3 regions of the Streptomyces sp. NPDC088554 genome follow, and region 1 is predicted to be linked to each of the others. Evidence: riboswitches for the same ligand, from Rfam matches in the RefSeq annotation. Region 1 holds a riboswitch; each other region holds the start of a gene.

Region 1 (5,721 bases):
GCCGAGGCCGACCGGTCGCCACCTCGCGTTGGAGTTGCCGGCCTGCTCGGTCGGGTAGAAGTTGATGTCCACGACGCGGTCGAGGAAGGTGACGGCGGTACGGACGGTCTCGTCCAGCCGCTCCCAGTCGATCTCGCCGTCCGCGAGGACGAACGCACCGAGGTTGATCGAGCCCAGGTTGCAGACCGCCGTCTCGCCGTCGTCCGTGACTTCGAGGATCTCGGTGCAGAGGTTCGAGGAGTGGACGGTGTGGCCGGGCTCGGCGGTCTGGTTGGCCGTACGGTTCGACGCGTCCTTGAAGGTCATCCAGCCGTTGCCGGTCTGGGCCAGGGTGCGCATCATCCGGCCGTACAGCTCGCGGGCCTGGATGGTCCTGCGGGCCAGACCGTCGGCCTCGGCCTTGCGGTACGCGGCGTCGAACGCGTCGCCCCACAGGTCGACCAGCTCGGGCACGTCCGCCGGGGAGAACAGCGACCAGACGCCGTCCGACTCGACCCGGCGCATGAACTCGTCGGGGATCCAGTGCGCGAGGTTCAGATTGTGCGTACGGCGGGCTTCCTCGCCCGTGTTGTCGCGGAGTTCGAGGAACTCCTCCAGGTCCGCGTGCCAGGTCTCCAGGTAGACACAGGCCGCGCCCTTGCGCCGGCCGCCCTGGTTGACCGCCGCGACCGAGGAGTCCAGCGTCCGGAGGAAGGGAACGATGCCGTTGGAGTGGCCGTTCGTCCCCCGGATCAGCGAACCGCGCGAACGGATGCGGGAGTACGAGAGCCCGATGCCGCCCGCGTGCTTCGAGAGGCGGGCCACCTGGTGGTAGCGGTCGTAGATGGAGTCCAGCTCGTCCAGCGGGGAGTCCAGCAGATAGCACGAGGACATCTGCGGGTGGCGGGTGCCGGAGTTGAAGAGCGTCGGCGACGAGGGCAGATAGTCCAGCCTGCTCATCAGCCGGTACAGCGCGGAGACCTCGTCCAGCGCGTGGGCGCTCTCGTCGGCCGCGAGGCCGGAGGCGACACGCAGCATGAAGAACTGGGGGGTCTCGATCACCTGGCGGGTGATCGGGTGGCGGAGCAGATAGCGGCTGTAGAGGGTGCGCAGCCCGAAATAACCGAAGCGGTCGTCGGCGTCCTGGTCGATCAGCCGGTCGAGCCGGGGAGCGTGGAGCGCCACGAAGGAGGCCGTACGGTCCGCGATCAGGCCCTCGCGGTGGCCGGTCGCGACGGATCCGGAGAAGGACACCGCGCCCTGGGTCGCCGCCTCGTCCGCGATGGTGCGGGTCAGCAGCCTGGCGGCGAGCCGGGAGTAGGCGGGGTCCTCGGAGATCAGGCCCGCCGCCGCCTCGGTGGCCAGCTCGCGCAGCTCGGCCTCGTCCGACCGGGCGTTACGGCCCCGCAGTGCGGCGGCCGCGACTCTGCCCGGGTCGGTGTCGGGCAGATCGGCGGTCAGCTCCGTCAGGGTCCGCAGCAACGCGGTCCCGGGGCCGTCGGCCGTCGCCTGAGTGATCTCCGACAGTGCCGGAACCGGATCCGCTGGCGCGATGGTCACGTGGTGCTCTCCCTCGCTCGGCTCTGGGCCTTCGGGAGGGGAGTCGGGGTCCGCGCGCACCACGGCACGGCCCGTCACATCAGGGCAGCACGGTGTGTGCGGCGTCCACCGGCCCAACCGCGAGGCCCGGACGTCTGGGCGTCCGGATCGGTCGAGCCGGACACACTGCCGGCAGGTACCCGGACTCGCGGAGGCATGACAAAGCACACCACAGCACACCGTTGCGGGACAGTTCCGGATTCACACCGGATTCCCCTGCGTCGACAGCGAGCACGAGCATACATCTGGGGGGCGAGCCTTTCGCCACCCCCCAGATGTTGTGTCGTGCGCCTTTCGTCCGGGGTGCGAGCTCCCTCCCGTACGGGACGGCCGCACCTCCCGTACGGGCCCGGTCGTGCCTCCCGTACGGGACGGCCACCCCGCCCCTACGGGCCCGGAGCGCCCCTCAGCAGCAGCGGAAGCCCTCCCGGGGGTCGGCCTCGCGGGCGTCCATCCGGGCGCGCTCGAAGGCGCGGCGGGTCATCACGGGGGCGTCCGGGCAGGAGGCGCGGATGTGGGCGACGTAACGGTCGTACGTCGACTCGCCGGTCAGCTCCCGGACGTACCAGCGGATCCGTCCCGCGGTGTGCCGGACCCGGGTGGCGGGGGTCATGACGTACCGCTTCCGGAGCCCGTACCTCTCCCCACTCCCGCACTGACGCCGCTTCCCGCGCCCACGCCCGCCGCCAGTTCGGCCTTCTCCTCCGAGGTGGGGATGAGCCCGGCCGGGGCGACGATCCTGGACTCGACGTGCGGGGTCTCCGACAGGACGATGCCCTCCGGGTCGCGGATCGCCTTGAAACAGACGCGTCCGGCGTCCGCGATGACGACGAGGATCAGGACGGCGAAGAGGGCCGTGAGGACCCCGTCCACCGTGGAGTTGGTCACCACGGTCTGCATGTCGTCCATGGTCTTGGCGGGGGGCAGGACCTCGCCCCGGTCGATGCCCGCCTGGTACACATCGCGCTGGGTGAAGAATCCCACCTTCGGATCGGCGGAGAAGATCTTCTGCCAGCTCGCGGTGAGTGTGACGGCGGCGTCCCAGGCGAGCGGTACGGCCGTCACCCAGGCCCATTTCAGCCGGCCCGACTTGACGAGCAGGGTGGTGCAGACGGCGAGGGCGACGGCCGCCAGCAGCTGGTTGGCGATACCGAACAGCGGGAAGAGCTGGTTGATGCCGCCCAGCGGGTCGTGCACCCCGACCCAGAGGAAGTAGCCCCAGCCGCCGACGACGACCGCGCTGGCGAACCAGACGCCCGGCTTCCAGCTGACCTGCCGCATCGGCTTGTACACGTTGCCGAGCATGTCCTGAAGCATGAAGCGGCCGACCCGGGTGCCCGCGTCCACCGTGGTGAGGATGAACAGCGCCTCGAACATGATGGCGAAGTGATACCAGAACGCCTTCATCCCCGCCCCGCCGACGACGGCCGAGAAGATCTCCGACATGCCGAGCGCGAAGGTCGGCGCGCCGCCCGTCCGTGACAGCAGGCTCGTCTCCTCGACGTCCTTGGCGGCCTGGGCGAGTTGGTCGGGCGAGATGGTGAAGCCGAGGTTGGCGACGGCCTGCGAGGCGGATTCGACCGTACCGCCGATGACACCGGCCGGGGAGTTGACGGCGAAGTACAGACCCGGGTCGATGACACAGGCCATGATCATCGCCATGATCGCGACAAAGGACTCGGTCAGCATCGCGCCGTAGCCGATCAGCCGGATCTGGGTCTCCTTCTGGACCATCTTGGGGGTGGTGCCCGAGGCGATCAGGGAGTGGAAGCCGGAGAGCGCGCCGCACGCGATGGTGATGAAGACGAACGGGAACATCGACCCGGCGAAGACCGGACCGTTGCGCCCGGTCGCGAACTCGGTGACCGCGTCCATCTTCAGGGTCGGCAGCACCATCACCACACCGAGCGCCAGCAGCACGATCGTGCCGACCTTCATGAAGGTCGACAGATAGTCGCGCGGCGCCAGCAGCATCCACACCGGGAGTACGGAGGCGAGGAAGCCGTACGCGACCATCCAGACGACCAGGGTCCCGGCCTCCAGCGTGAAGGTGTCCGCGTACGAGGACTCGGCGATCCAGCCGCCCGAGACGATGGCGAGCAGCAGCAGGGCGACCCCGAGGAGTGAGACCTCGGTGACCCTGCCGGGCCGCAGCACCCGCAGGTAGACGCCCATGAAGAGGGCGATCGGGATGGTCATGGCGATGGAGAAGACGCCCCACGGGGAGTGGGACAGGGCGTTGACGATGACCAGCGCCAGCACCGCCAGCAGGATGATCATGATCATGAAGAGGGCGATCAGCGCGGCGGCTCCGCCGAAGGGGCCGATCTCGTCCCGGGCGATCTGGCCGAGCGAACGGCCGTCCCTGCGGGTGGAGAAGAACAGCGTCACCATGTCCTGGACGGCACCGGCGAAGATGACGCCCGCGACGATCCAGATCGTGCCCGGCAGATAACCCATCTGCGCGGCCAGCACCGGACCGACCAGCGGACCCGCGCCCGCGATGGCCGCGAAGTGGTGGCCGAAGAGCACCCGCCGGTCGGTGGGGTGGAAGTCGACACCGTTGTCGAGCCGTTCGGCCGGGGTGGCGCGGGTCTTGTCGACCTTGAGCACGCGGTTCGCGAGGAAGCGCGAGTAGAAGCGGTACGCGATGGCGTACGAGCCGAGAGCGGCCGCCAGCATCCAGGCGGCCGACACCTCCTCGCCGCGCGAGAGCGCGAGAACTCCCCAGCCGGCCGCGCCCACCAGGGCGACGAGCACCCAGACGGCGACCGATTTCGGGGTGAGACCGCGGGCACTCTTCGGCGCGGTGCTGGGTGGTACTGGTTCTGTCACGGCGGTTCCGTCCCCTCGCTGATCGCCTGTGGTAACGCGCAGGAAATCTAAGCGAGGCGATCGGCCGCAGTCACCCCCTGTGGCCGGATCTGCACAGAAACAACGCCACTGGGGAGTGTGCCGGGCCGCGTACCCGGCGCGTCACACCGGGCGCACCCGGCGCTGTCGCACCCGGCGCACCGGGCGCGTCACACCGGGCGCTTCAGGCGGGCCACGAACTTGTAGCGGTCGCCCCGGTACACCGACCGTACCCACTCCACCGGTTCGCCCGCGGTGTCCAGTGAGTGGCGCGAGAGCATCAGCATGGGCAGGCCGACATCCGTACCGAGCAGTCCGGCCTCGCGCGGGGTGGCCAGTGAGGTCTCGATGGTCTCCTCGGCCTCGGCGGGGCGCACGTCGTACACCTCGGCCAACGCCGTATAGAGGGAGGCGTACTTGACGAGCGAACGGCGCAACGCGGGGAAGCGGTTGGCCGACAGATGGGTGGTCTCGATGGCCATCGGCTCGCCGCTGGCCAGCCGCAGCCGCTCGATGCGCAGCACCTGTCCGCCGGTGGTGATGTCGAGCAGTCCGGCGAGTGTGTCGTCGGCGGTGACATAGCCGATGTCCAGCAGTTGGGAGGTGGGTTCCAGCCCCTGGGCGCGCATGTCCTCGGTGTACGAGGTGAGTTGGAGGGTCTGGGAGACCTTGGGCTTGGCGACGAAGGTGCCCTTGCCCTGGATGCGTTCCAGCCGGCCCTCGACGACCAGTTCCTGGAGCGCCTGGCGGACGGTGGTGCGCGAGGTGTCGAACTCGGCGGCGAGTGTGCGCTCCGGGGGGACCGGTGTGCCGGGCGGCAGTGTGTCCGTCATGTCGAGCAAGTGCCGCTTGAGGCGGTAGTACTTGGGTACCCGCGCGGTCCGGATGGCGGCCCCGGTCTCGGTCTCCGTACCGCCCCCGTCCGTCGTCATGGCCTGCTCTTCCGATCCCTGTGGTGCCGTCACCGGCGCTCCTCCGTCTGTCGCGGCTCACATCGTGGCACGGGCGGGGCAGGGGGTGTTCCCCCCTCTCGGGTGTCGGTCCGGTAACGGACGTGGCCGCCGTTGCCCGGTGTGCGCGGGAGAGGTGTGCCGGGTGGACGGGTTGTTCCGGACGGATGCGTTATGGGGGATGTGTTCCGGGCGGACGGGTGCGTGGCCGCTGTGTTCTTGACACCGGGAAAGGTCCGGGCCAAGCTCTGGCCTGGTCTGAACCAACACTCGTGAGGGCGGCACGATGACCACACTCGTATCCCATACGGACACCCTCACCCGTGACGCGCTCGCCGTC
Region 2 (5,721 bases), on a different contig from region 1:
GGCCCAGCTCCGCCATGGGGATGGCCTCGATGCCGGTGACCCGGCGCGAGGCGTCGTCCCAGACCGGGCGGACGCCCAGCAGCGCGAGGGCCTCGGCGATGTCGTCGCCGGAGGTGCGCATCGCGCTCGTACCCCACAGGGAGAGTCCGACCGAGGTCGGCCACGCCCCGTTGTCGCTGCGGTAGCGCTCCAGGAGGGAGTCCGCGAGGGCCTGGCCGGTCTCCCAGGCGAGGCGGCTGGGGACGGCCTTGGGGTCGACGGAGTAGAAGTTGCGGCCGGTCGGCAGGACGTTGACCAGGCCGCGCAGCGGGGAGCCCGACGGGCCCGCCTGGACGAAGCCGCCGTTGAGCGCGTGGACGACGCTGTCGATCTCGTCGCCGGTGGCGTCGAGGCGCGGGACGACCTCCTCGGCGGCGAAGGTCAGGATCGCGGCGACCCCCTCGGGGTGGCCCTCGGCGACCGCGGCGACCGCCTCCGGCTCCCATCCGGCGTCCTCCATCGCCTGGACGAGCGCGCGGGCCCGCTCCTCGACGGCGTCGGCGTCGCCGCGGGTGGGCGCGGACTCGTCCAGGCCGAGCGCCTCGCGCAGGCCGGGCAGCGAAGCCGTACCGCCCCAGATCTGCCGGGCGCGCAGGATCGCCAGCACCAGGTTGACGCGGGCGGCGCCTTCCGGTGCGGCGCCCAGGACGTGCAGTCCGTCGCGGATCTGCGCGTCCTTGACCTCGCAGAGCCAGCCGTCGACGTGCAGCAGGAAGTCGTCGAACCCGTCGTCGTCGGGCCGGTCCTCCAGCCCGAGGTCGTGGTCGAGCTTGGCGGCCTGGATGAGCGTCCAGATCTGGGCGCGGATCGCGGGCAGCTTGGCCGGGTCCATCGCGGAGATCGCCGCGTACTCGTCGAGGAGCTGCTCCAGCCGCGCGATGTCGCCGTACGACTCGGCGCGTGCCATCGGCGGTACGAGATGGTCCACCAGCGTGGCGTGCACCCGCCGCTTGGCCTGGGTGCCCTCGCCCGGGTCGTTGACCAGGAACGGGTAGATGAGCGGCAGATCGCCGAGCGCGGCGTCCGGCGCGCAGGACGCGGAGAGGCCCGCGTTCTTGCCGGGCAGCCACTCCAGGTTGCCGTGCTTGCCCAGGTGGATCATGGCGTCGGCGCCGAAGCCGCCGTCCTCGCGGGCGGCCTGGATCCAGCGGTAGGCGGCCAGGTAGTGGTGCGAGGGCGGCAGATCGGGGTCGTGGTAGATCGCGATCGGGTTCTCGCCGAAGCCGCGCGGCGGCTGGATGAGGATCAGCAGATTCCCGAAGCGCAGGGCGGCGAGCACGATGTCACCGTCCGGGTCGCCGCCCGAGGCGACCCGGCTGCGGTCGAGGAACATCTCACCGGGCGCCGGGCCCCAGTGCCGCTCCACCGATTCCCGCAGGTCGGCGGGGAGTTCCGCGTACCAGCGGCGGTAGTCGGCGGCCGGGATGCGGACCGGGTTGCGGGCGAGCTGCTCCTCGGTGAGCCAGTCCTGGTCGTGGCCGCCCGCCTCGATCAGCGCGTAGATCAGCTCGTCGCCGTCGCCGGACTCCAGCCCCGGTACGTCCGTGTCCGCGCCCATCTCGCCGAAGTCGTAGCCCTGCCCGCGCAGTTCGCGCAGCAGCTCGACGGCGCTGGCGGGGGTGTCGAGGCCCACGGCGTTGCCGATGCGGGAGTGCTTGGTGGGGTAGGCGGAGAGGACGAGCGCGATGCGCTTGTCGGCGTTCAGGAGGTACGAGAGCCTGGCGTGGCGTACGGCGATCCCGGCGACCCGCGCGGCCCGCTCGGGGTCGGCGACATAGACCGGCAGCCCCTCGGGGTCCAGCTCCTTGAAGGAGAACGGGACGGTGATCAGCCGGCCGTCGAACTCCGGCACCGCCACCTGCGACGCGGCGTCCAGCGGGGACAGCCCCTCGTCGCTCGCCTCCCAGGTGGCGCGGGAGCTGGTCAGGCAGAGCGCCTGGAGAATCGGTACGTCCAACGCGGCCAGCGCGCCCGCGTCCCACGCCTCGTCGTCCCCGCCGGCCGACGCCTCGGCGGGCTTCGTACCCCCGGCGGCGAGCACGGTCGTGACGATCGCGTCGACCTCGCCGAGGGCGGCCAGCAGCTCCGGCTCGGGGGCGCGCAGCGACGATACGTAGAGGGGGACGGCGCGGCCGTCCGCCGCCTCGATCGCGTCGCACAGGACGTCCACGAAGGCGGTGTTGCCGCTGAGGTGGTGGGCGCGGTAGTAGAGCACCGCGACGAGCGGCCGCTCCGCACCGTCCCGGCCCGCCTCCGCCTCCACCGGCTCGCGGTCGATCCGGCCCCAGGTCGGCGAGGCGGCGGGCGGCTCGAAGCCGTGGCCGGTCAGCACGACGGTGTCGGAGAGGAACCGCGCGAGCTGCTGGAGGTTGGCCGGGCCGCCGTGCGCGAGATAGCCGTGCGCCTCGGCGGCGATCCCGATGGGGACGGTGGACGCCTCCATCAGCTGGGCGTCGGGCGCCTGTTCGCCGGTGAGCACCACCACGGGACGGTCGCCCGCCAGCAGCAGGTCGATCCCGTCCTGCCAGGCGCGCAGCCCGCCGAGGAGCCGTACGACGACCAGGTCGACGCCCTCCAGCAGCGCGGGCAGTTCATCGAGCGCGAGCCGGGCGGGGTTGGCGTACCGGTACGGGACCGGGCCTCCCGCCGCGCGGGCGCTGAGCAGATCGGTGTCGGACGTCGACAGGAGCAGAAGCATGCGGCGTCTGGCCTTCCTCGGGGTCCGCGCCCCGGGCGGGATGAGTGGACGGCGGGAGTTCCTGGCTCGCCCGGCTCGCGTTGCCGCTTGGCCGGGCTCACAGTGGCGGGACCGCGCCGGGCTCGCACCGGGCTTCCTCCCCATGACGCCGTCGTGGCGTTGTGACGGGTCCGGTGACCCGCCGTCTGCATAGTAAGTGCTGAGGTCACGGCCCGGGAGGCCGCCCGGACGGACCGGTGGGGAGCACGGCCCGGCTCGGTATGCTCGCCGCCATGCCGCCCACCACTCCAACACCCGTGAACCGGGACGAAGCCCCCTCCCGGCCCCCCGTCCGGGAGCGCGGCGACGCCTGCCCGGGTGCGCTGCGGCTGCACAGCGCCGACGACGGACGGCTGGCGCGGCTGCGACTGCCCGCCGGGATCCTGACGCACCGTCAGGCGCAGGTGCTGGCGGAGGCCGCGGAGCGCCTCGGCGACGGGCATCTGGACATCACCTCCCGGGGCAACATTCAGCTCAGGGGGCTGGCCGCGAGCTGCGGCGATGAGCTGGGCGCGCTGCTGGACGAGGCGGGTCTGCTGCCCTCGCCGGAGCACGAGCGGGTACGGAACATCGTGGCCTCCCCGCTCTGCGGGCTGGACGGATCCGCCGCCGGGGACGCCCAGTCGTGGGCCCGCGAGCTGGACGCGCTGCTGTGCGCGAGCCCGGCGGCGACGGCCCTTTCGGGGCGTTTCCTGTTCGCGCTGGACGACGGCCGCGGCGATGTCGCGGCCCTCGGCGCGGATGTGACGTTGCTCGCACGGGGGGACGGCGCGGTCACCGTACATACCGGGGCGAACCGCTCCGGGGTGCGGGTGGCCGCGGCCGACGCCCCGCGCGCCGCGCTGCTGGCGGCGGAGACCTTCCTCACGCTGGCGGCGGCGAGCGGCTCGGGCGCCTGGCGGGTACGGGAACTGCCGCCGGGCCCGGGGCGGGAGCTGGACGGCGCGGTGGCGCGGGCACTGGCACGGGCGGGGATCGGGGCGCCGGGGGACGGCGGTTCCGGGGGGTTCGGGGACGGGACTTCCGCGGACGGTACGCCGGGGGACGGCGGTTCCGGGGGGTTCGGGGACGAGGCTTCCGCGGACGGTGCGCCGGGGGACGGGACTTCCGCGGACGGTGGGCCGGGGGACGGCGGTTCCGGAGGGTTCGGCGACGAGGCTTCCGCGGACGGTGGGACGGGGGACGGTGCTTCTGCGGACGGTGGGACGGGGGACGGCGGTTCCGGAGGGTTCGGCGACGAGGCTTCCGCGGACGGTGCGCCGGGGGGCGGGACTTCCGCGGACGGGGCGCCGGGGGACGGGACTTCCGCGGACGGGCCCGCCTGGCCTCGCTCCGGGCCGCCCGCGCCCGGTCCGACGCGGTCCCCCGACGGGACCGTCGCCCTCTCCGTGTACGCCCCGCTGGGACGCCTCAGCGCCGGCCAGTGGCGGCTGCTGCTGTCCGCGGGCGCGGGCGGCGTACGCGTGACCCCCTGGCGCGGCGTGGTCGTACCCGCCCTGGACCCGGCCGCCGCCGACGCGCTGCTGGACCGTCTCCGTACCGCGGGACTGATCACCGACGCCGGCTCGCCCTGGCACGGCGTCGGCGCGTGCACCGGCCGGCCGGGGTGCGCGAAGGCGCTGGCGGACGTACGGGCGGACGCGGCCGGAGCCCTGCCGGCGCCGGGCGGACGCGACGCGCTGCCGGTCTACTGGTCGGGGTGCGAACGGCGCTGCGGCCACCCGGGGGGCGCGTGGGTGGACGTGGTCGCGACCGCCGAAGGCGCGTACACCGTCTCCGTGCACGACGTGCGCGAGGTACATGGCCCCACACCTGTGGCCGCCCAGCGAGAACTGGCCGAAACGATCAGAACAGCCCGAAAAACAACAACGACAGCGACGACAGCAGTGACGAAATGAGCGAGCCCAGCGTGTCCACAGCGTTCGACTACGAGAAGGACGGCGCGGCGATCTACCGCCAGTCCTTCGCCACGATCCGCGCCGAGGCGGACCTCTCCGGGCTGCCCGCCGATGTCTCCCGGGTCGCGGTGCGGATGATCCATGCCTGCGGCATGGTCGACCTGGTGCGCGATCTGGCCTTCACGCCCACCGTGGTGGCCCGTGCCCGGGAGGCGCTGCTCGCGGGCGCGCCGATCCTGTGCGATGTCTCGATGGTCGCCAGCGGCGTGACCCGCAAGCGGCTGCCCGCCGGCAACGACGTCGTCTGCACCCTCTCCGACCCGTCCGTGCCCGCGCTCGCCGCCGAGCTGGGGACGACCCGCAGCGCCGCCGCCATGGAGCTGTGGCGGGACCGGCTCGACGGGGCGGTCGTGGCCGTCGGCAACGCCCCGACCTCGCTCTTCCGGCTGCTGGAGATGATCGAGGACGGCGCCCCGCGCCCGGCCGCCGTGATCGGCGTACCGGTCGGCTTCATCGGCGCGGCCGAGTCCAAGGACGCGCTCGCCGGGCACCCGGCCGGACTGGAACACCTGGTCGTACGGGGACGGCGCGGCGGCAGCGCCATCGCGGCGGCGGCCATCAACGCGATCGCGAGCGAGGAAGAGTGACCGAGAACAGCACCCCCACCGGTACCCGTGGCGAACCCGGTACCCGTGGCGAACCCGGCAGGCTGTACGGGGTCGGCCTCGGCCCCGGCGATCCGTCGCTGATGACCGTACGCGCCGTCCAGGTCATCGCCGGGGCGGACGTGATCGCGTACCACAGCGCCGGGCACGGCCGTTCGATCGCGCGCTCGATCGCCGCCGAGCATCTGCGCCCCGACCACATCGAGGAACCGCTGGTCTATCCGGTCACCACCGGCACCACCGACCACCCCGGCGGCTACCGGGGCGCGATGGAGGACTTCTACGCCGAGTCCGCCGCCCGGCTCGCCGTCCATCTGGACGCCGGGCGCACGGTGGCGGTGCTCGCCGAGGGCGACCCGCTCTTCTACGGCTCGTACATGCA
Region 3 (5,721 bases), on a different contig from region 1:
GTCCCCGAACTCGGCGTAGCACATGTGCGTGTGGATCTGGGTGTCCTCACGCACCCCGCTGGTGCTGATCCGGAACGCCTCGGTGGCCCACGCCAGGTAGGCCGGGCGGTCGGTGGCCCGCAGCGGCAGGGTCTCGCGCAGGGCCGGCTCGTCGACCTGGATCACGGAGGTTCCGGAGGCTTCCAGGTCGTTCACCTCGTCGCGCAGGGCGAGGGCGACCTGCCGGGCGGTGTCGCCGAGGGGCTGGTCGTCGCGGACGAAGGACCAGGCCAGCATGGTGACCGGACCGGTGAGCATGCCCTTGACCGGGCGTGAGGTGAGGGACTGGGCGTACGCCGTCCAGCGCACCGTCATCGGCTCCGGGCGGGAGATGTCGCCGGCCAGGATCGGCGGGCGGACGTAGCGGGTGCCGTAGGACTGCACCCATCCGTGCTGCGTCGCGAGGTACCCCGTCAGCTGTTCGGCGAAGTACTGGACCATGTCGTTGCGTTCGGGCTCGCCGTGGACCAGGACGTCGATACCGGCCTTCTCCTGGAAGGAGATCACCTCGCCGATCTCGGCCCTGATGCGCTCCTCGTAACCGGCCGTGTCGATGCGCTCCGCGCGCAGATCGGCGCGGGCGGCGCGCAGTTCGCCGGTCTGCGGGAAGGAACCGATGGTGGTGGTCGGCAGCGGGGGCAGCCCGAGGTGCGCCCGCTGCGCGGTGGTGCGTACGGAGTAGGGCTGGGAGCGGCGGGCGTCGGCGTCCGTGACCGCGGTGGTCCGGGCCCGTACGGCCGGATCGTGCGTGATCGGCGAGGTCGCGCGGGAGGTCAGATCGGCGCGGTTGGCGGCGAGTTCGCCGGTGATCGCGCCGACGCCCTGGGAGAGGCCCTTGGCGAGGGTGACGATCTCGCTCGTCTTCTGCCTGGCGAAGGCGAGCCAGCGCCGGATCTGCGGGTCGATGTCGCGTTCCGCGGCGGCGTCGATCGGGACGTGGAGCAGGGAGCAGGAGGCGGCCACGTCGACCCGGTCGGCCAGGCCGAGGAGGGTGCCGAGCGTGGACAGGGACTTGGCCAGGTCGTTGACCCAGATGTTGCGGCCGTTGACCACGCCCGCGACCAGGCGCTTGCCGGGCAGCCCGCCCACGGAGGCCAGGTCGTCGAGGTTGGCCGCGGTGGCCTCGGTGAAGTCCAGCGCGAGCCCCTCGACGGGAGCCTTGGCCAGTACCGGCAGCGCGTCGCCGAGCCGGTCGAAGTAGGAGGCGACCAGCAGCTTCGGCCGGTCGGCGAGGGCGCCGAGATCGCGGTAGGCGCGGGCTGCGGCGTTCAGCTCGGCCGGGGTGCGGTCCTGGACCAGGGCGGGCTCGTCCAACTGCGCCCATTCCGCGCCGGCCGCGCGCAGGGCGGCAAGGACTTCGGCGTACACCGGCAGCAGCCGGTCGAGGAGCGTGAGCGGGTCGAAGTCCGTCGGCACACCCGGGGCGGGCTTGGCCAGCAGGAGATAGGTGACCGGGCCGACCAGCACCGGGCGGGCGGTCAGCCCGAGGCCGAGGGCCTCCCGCAACTCCGAGACCTGCTTTGCCGAGTCGGCCGTGAAGATGGTGTCAGGGCCCAACTCCGGTACCAGATAGTGGTAGTTGGTGTCGAACCACTTCGTCATCTCCAGCGGCGCCACGTCCTGCGTGCCGCGCGCCATCGCGAAGTAGCCGTCCAGCGCGTCGGCGGCCACGGCCTCCCGGTGGCGGGCGGGGATCGCGCCGACCATGACGGTGGTGTCCAGGACGTGGTCGTAGTACGAGAAATCGCCGGTCGGCACTTCGTCGATGCCGGCCTCGGCCAGCTCCTGCCAGTTCGTGCGGCGCAGTTCGGCGGCGGTGGCCCGGAGGGCGTCGGCGTCGACGCGGCCCTTCCAGTACCCCTCGATGGCCTTCTTCAGTTCCCGGTTCGGGCCCTGGCGGGGGTAGCCGTACACGGTGGCCCGTGCTGCCGCGGCTGCGGTCTCAGTGGTCACGGAGATCTCCTTCGCGAGATGAATCCCTGAGATCCCGGCGACGGGACGAGGACGCGAAGGATGACGAACCCGACGGAAAGCGACCCGCGCGGCAAAAGCGCGGTCGTCCGCCGGATATGTACGCCGACCCGCCCACGAGGTCACCGGGATATCCGCGCACGAGTGGTCGTACGCGGGCAACGGGCAGGTCTTCGGACTCGCGGGCACATCCTCCTGATGGAGGACGCCTACTGGCCGTCGCTTCCCAGCCCCTGTATGTCGGGCCCAGTGCGTATGACGGCGGTCGTTCCCACTCACCGCTGCGGGGCAGTCCCGGATTCCCACCGGGTTCCCTCTTACGACGCCTCCCGCCTGGCGGACGGGTGCGAACCAGCTGCGCCGGTCAGCCTACGGGTCCGCTCGGCGACGCGACGGATCACGACCAGATCCGGATGGTGAGGTGTACCACCACGCGCGGGGCGTGAAAGGGGCCGAGAGTGGGAAGCGCCGCACGGGCGCTTCCCGCCCGTTCCCCTCCGGCGCCGTCCGGGAACCTTGTGGCGGGCGCGTACCAGCGGTTCGCTGTAGGCGCGCATGACGGGGCGGGTTCCGGTCGGTCAGGAGGTCAGGTGGCCGGTGTCGCCCAGGTGGACGATCTGGCGGTTGTGGAAGAAGTCGTCCTCCCGGAGGTGGGTGACGCTGCCGGACGGGGCGCGGAAGTTGACGTAGCCCAGTGCGTCGACGGGGAGGCGGGCCCAGGCGGCTACCACGAAGGTCAGGGCGAAGCCGTGGGTGACGACGATCTGGTGCTCGCTGTCGAGGCGCAGGATGTCGTCCATGGCGGCGTAGACGCGTTCGGCGAACACCGTTTTCGTCTCGGCGCCCTGGACGCCCTCGTGGTGGTCCATGCGGTTCCCGGTGGCCGGGGGCGGCAGGAAGCGTTTGTCCAGCCATTCCTGGGGGCGGCCCTCCGCCTCGCCGTACGACTTCTCGCGGAGCCTCGGGTCCCATACCGGGGTGACGCCGAACTGTCCGGCGATCTCCTCGGCGGTGCCGCGGGTGCGGAGCAGGTCGGAGGAGATCACGTCGACATCGGCGTCCTCGGGGATCCGCACGCGCAGTGCGCGGGCGAGGGCGGCGGCGTCCCGGCGGCCGTTCTCGGTGAGTTCGGAGTCGTACCAGCCGCCGACCAGTCCGTCGACGTGGTGGCTCGCCTCCGGGTGGGTGACGACGTAGACGTTGCGCACCGTGATGTGCCTTTCCGCTGAGAGTTCGGGCCCATGTGTGCCGGACGGTACCGCAGGACGTCAGGCGGACGGGCCGGGGAAGGACAGTTCGAGCACCATCAGGCCCCACAGGAGCTTCGCCCGGTCGTGGCCCGCGGCGTGGGCGGAGAGGACGTCGCGGACGGCCGTCCCGCTCAGGTAGCCGGCCGCGCACAGGCGGGGCCGGGTCAGGATATCGGTCGTGAACTCCCACAACTTCCCGCCGGGGCGCAGGAAATGGGAGACCGGGAAGGTGAAGGGCTGCTTGCGGCGTTGGCGCACCGCAGCCGGGATCAGGGGCGCGCCCGCGTCCCAGAGGACGCCCTTGCGCCGGTCGCCGTCGACCTTCAGCGGGTCGGGGACGCGGCGCGCGAAGCGGGTGACCGCCGGCTGGCAGTAGGGCACCCGGCCCTCGACCGAGTGGGCCATGGACAGGTGATCGAGCTTGCGCAGGTTCAGCGCGGGCAGCTTGTACAGCCGGTCGAACGTCAGCAACCGCTCCAGGCGGGAGGCCGCGGCCCGGTCCAGCAGCTCCCTGGCCTGCCGCCGGCTGCTGGTGCCCTCGTCGAGCAGGGCCCGGTAGCCGGGGGAGCAGAGGCTCCGGTACTCGGCGTGCGGGACCAGGGAGAGGCGGTCCAGATAGCGTTCGGGCCAGGTGCCGTCGGTGGCGGCCAGGGCGGTGCTGTAGCGGCGGTAGCCGCCGAACTGTTCGTCGGCGCCGTCGCCGACGAAGCACACGCGGAATCCGGCGGCGGAGATCTCCCGGAACAGTACGTACGCGCTCAGGGCGTGCGGGGTCGCGTTGGGCGTGCCGAGCGCGCGCACCATCGCGGGCAGCAGGTCGGGCACCTCCGCCTCGCGCACCTCGACGACCTCCAGGGGGATGCCCGCGTGCGCGGCGGCGGCGCGCGCGTACCGCTCCTCGTCCGTGTCGTGCGTGCCCTCGTGGGTGACGTGGAAGCCGGTGACATCGGACCGGTGGGCGGACAACAGGCTCGCCAGGGCCGCGGAGTCGAGGCCGCCGGAGAGCTGGAGGGCCACCGGTGACTCCTGCCGGCACATCCGGGCGGTCTCCCGGTCGAGCAGGGCGCGCAGGGCCTCGGGTCCGCACTCCGCGTCGGGCGGCACGGCAGCGGGGGCGCGCGCCGCGGGCCGGACGGCGTACCGCCCGTCGTGCTCCAGGCGTTCGCCGGGCCGCAGGGTGGCCACGTCCCGGTACCAGGTCGCACCGGCGGGCAGGCACTGCCAGTTCAGGTAGTGGTCCACCGCCGCCGGGTCGAGCGGAGGCGTGTGCCCGCACAGCGCGGTCAGGCCGTCGAGCTCGGACGCGAAGACGACGCCGTCGTCCGTAACCCGGTAGTAGAGGCTCTTGACGGCGAGCGGATCGCACCACAGACGCAGCCGCGGTCCGGCGCGCAGGTCGACCACGGCGATGGCGTACATGCCGTCGAGCCGGTCGACGAAGTCCTCGCCGTACAGCTCGTAGAAGGGCAGCAGGACCGAGCCGTCGGAATCGCCCTCGACGCTCACACCGTGCGCGGCGAGTTCGTCGCGCAGCGCGCGGAAGTTGTAGATCTCGCCGTTGAAGACGAGGACGACGGAGCCGTCGGCGTTGGTGAACGGCTGTCGGCCGTGGGCCGGGTCCTGGATCGACAGGCGGTTGCAGCCGAGCCCCCACCCGTCCCCGCACACCCGGTCCTGCTGGTCGGGACCGCCCGACAGCTGGGCGTCGCGGGCGCGGTCCATCGCGGCGCGGCCGGGGTCGGCGCCGAGGTAGCCGTAGATGCGGCACACGAGCTTGTCTCCCTTGGGACGGAGGGGACGTGCGAGGAGGGCCGGGGCGGGTGGATGCGCGGCCGGCAGGTCAGGCGGACTTGTTGTCCTCCCCGGCGGGCGCGGCGCGGCCCTCCGCCCAGTCCCGCAGCGGCAGGCCGAGGCCGGCCGCGCGGCGCCGCGTCAGCGCGGTCAGCAGGTCGCGCAGCGGCGGTACGTCGTCGGTGGCCTCGCGGGCGCGGAAGCAGTACTCGTTGGAGATCTCCGCGTTCCAGCTCATCGTCCGGTGCAGTTCGCCCTTGAGCAGGTCCATGAAGTCCGCGCCGCTCACGAACGCCTCGGTGGTGTCACGGACCCGGCGGATCTCGGCGAAGGCCAGGTCGACGAGGTCGAGCCACTCCAGCACCGCGTCGGCCGCCGCGGCGGGCTCCGCGACACCGTAGGCGTTCAGATGCCGGAACCGGTCGGTGACGGGGGCCAGCCGCTGCGGCAGGCGGGTCAGGAACCGCGCCAGGTACTTGGGGTTGCGGTTGGTGTTGCCGTGGACGTGGGTCAGGCCCCGGAAGGTGTCGGTGCCGAGCTTGCGGGCGGCGATCAGCGCGGACTCGTGGTCGCCCTGCGCCCACATGCCCGCCAGGTCCCGGAAGTCGGGGTAACTGCCCACGGCGGTACGGAACGCGGTGTAGGCGACCTCGCCGGGCCGCACCAGCCG

Evidence for each region. A riboswitch is a leader RNA that binds a small molecule or an ion and turns the genes downstream of it on or off. The one in region 1 is predicted to bind cobalamin.
Region 2: it holds a riboswitch for cobalamin, as region 1 does, so the genes downstream of both, cobN (cobaltochelatase subunit CobN) here and ACIP8W_RS06135 (ribonucleoside-diphosphate reductase subunit alpha) in region 1, are expected to answer to the same signal.
Region 3: it holds a riboswitch for cobalamin, as region 1 does, so the genes downstream of both, metE (5-methyltetrahydropteroyltriglutamate--homocysteine S-methyltransferase) here and ACIP8W_RS06135 (ribonucleoside-diphosphate reductase subunit alpha) in region 1, are expected to answer to the same signal.

Annotation. Positions count from the first base shown of each region.
Region 1 is NZ_JBIVMF010000004.1:100,645-106,365, reverse strand. It holds gene ACIP8W_RS06135 (ribonucleoside-diphosphate reductase subunit alpha) at 1-1,539, opposite strand, end outside; cobalamin riboswitch at 1,692-1,832, opposite strand; gene ACIP8W_RS06130 (YbdD/YjiX family protein) at 1,985-2,191, opposite strand; gene ACIP8W_RS06125 (carbon starvation CstA family protein) at 2,188-4,413, opposite strand; gene ACIP8W_RS06120 (GntR family transcriptional regulator) at 4,602-5,363, opposite strand; gene ACIP8W_RS06115 (glycoside hydrolase family 3 protein) at 5,668-5,721, shown strand, end outside.
Region 2 is NZ_JBIVMF010000005.1:17,914-23,634, reverse strand. It holds gene cobN (cobaltochelatase subunit CobN) at 1-2,737, opposite strand, end outside; cobalamin riboswitch at 2,772-2,936, opposite strand; gene ACIP8W_RS07435 (cobalamin biosynthesis protein CobG) at 3,010-4,674, shown strand; gene ACIP8W_RS07430 (precorrin-8X methylmutase) at 4,671-5,321, shown strand; gene cobJ (precorrin-3B C(17)-methyltransferase) at 5,423-5,721, shown strand, end outside.
Region 3 is NZ_JBIVMF010000023.1:75,563-81,283, forward strand. It holds gene metE (5-methyltetrahydropteroyltriglutamate--homocysteine S-methyltransferase) at 1-1,992, opposite strand, end outside; cobalamin riboswitch at 2,157-2,381, opposite strand; gene ACIP8W_RS24840 (histidine phosphatase family protein) at 2,589-3,218, opposite strand; gene asnB (asparagine synthase (glutamine-hydrolyzing)) at 3,279-5,030, opposite strand; gene ACIP8W_RS24850 (hypothetical protein) at 5,101-5,721, opposite strand, start outside.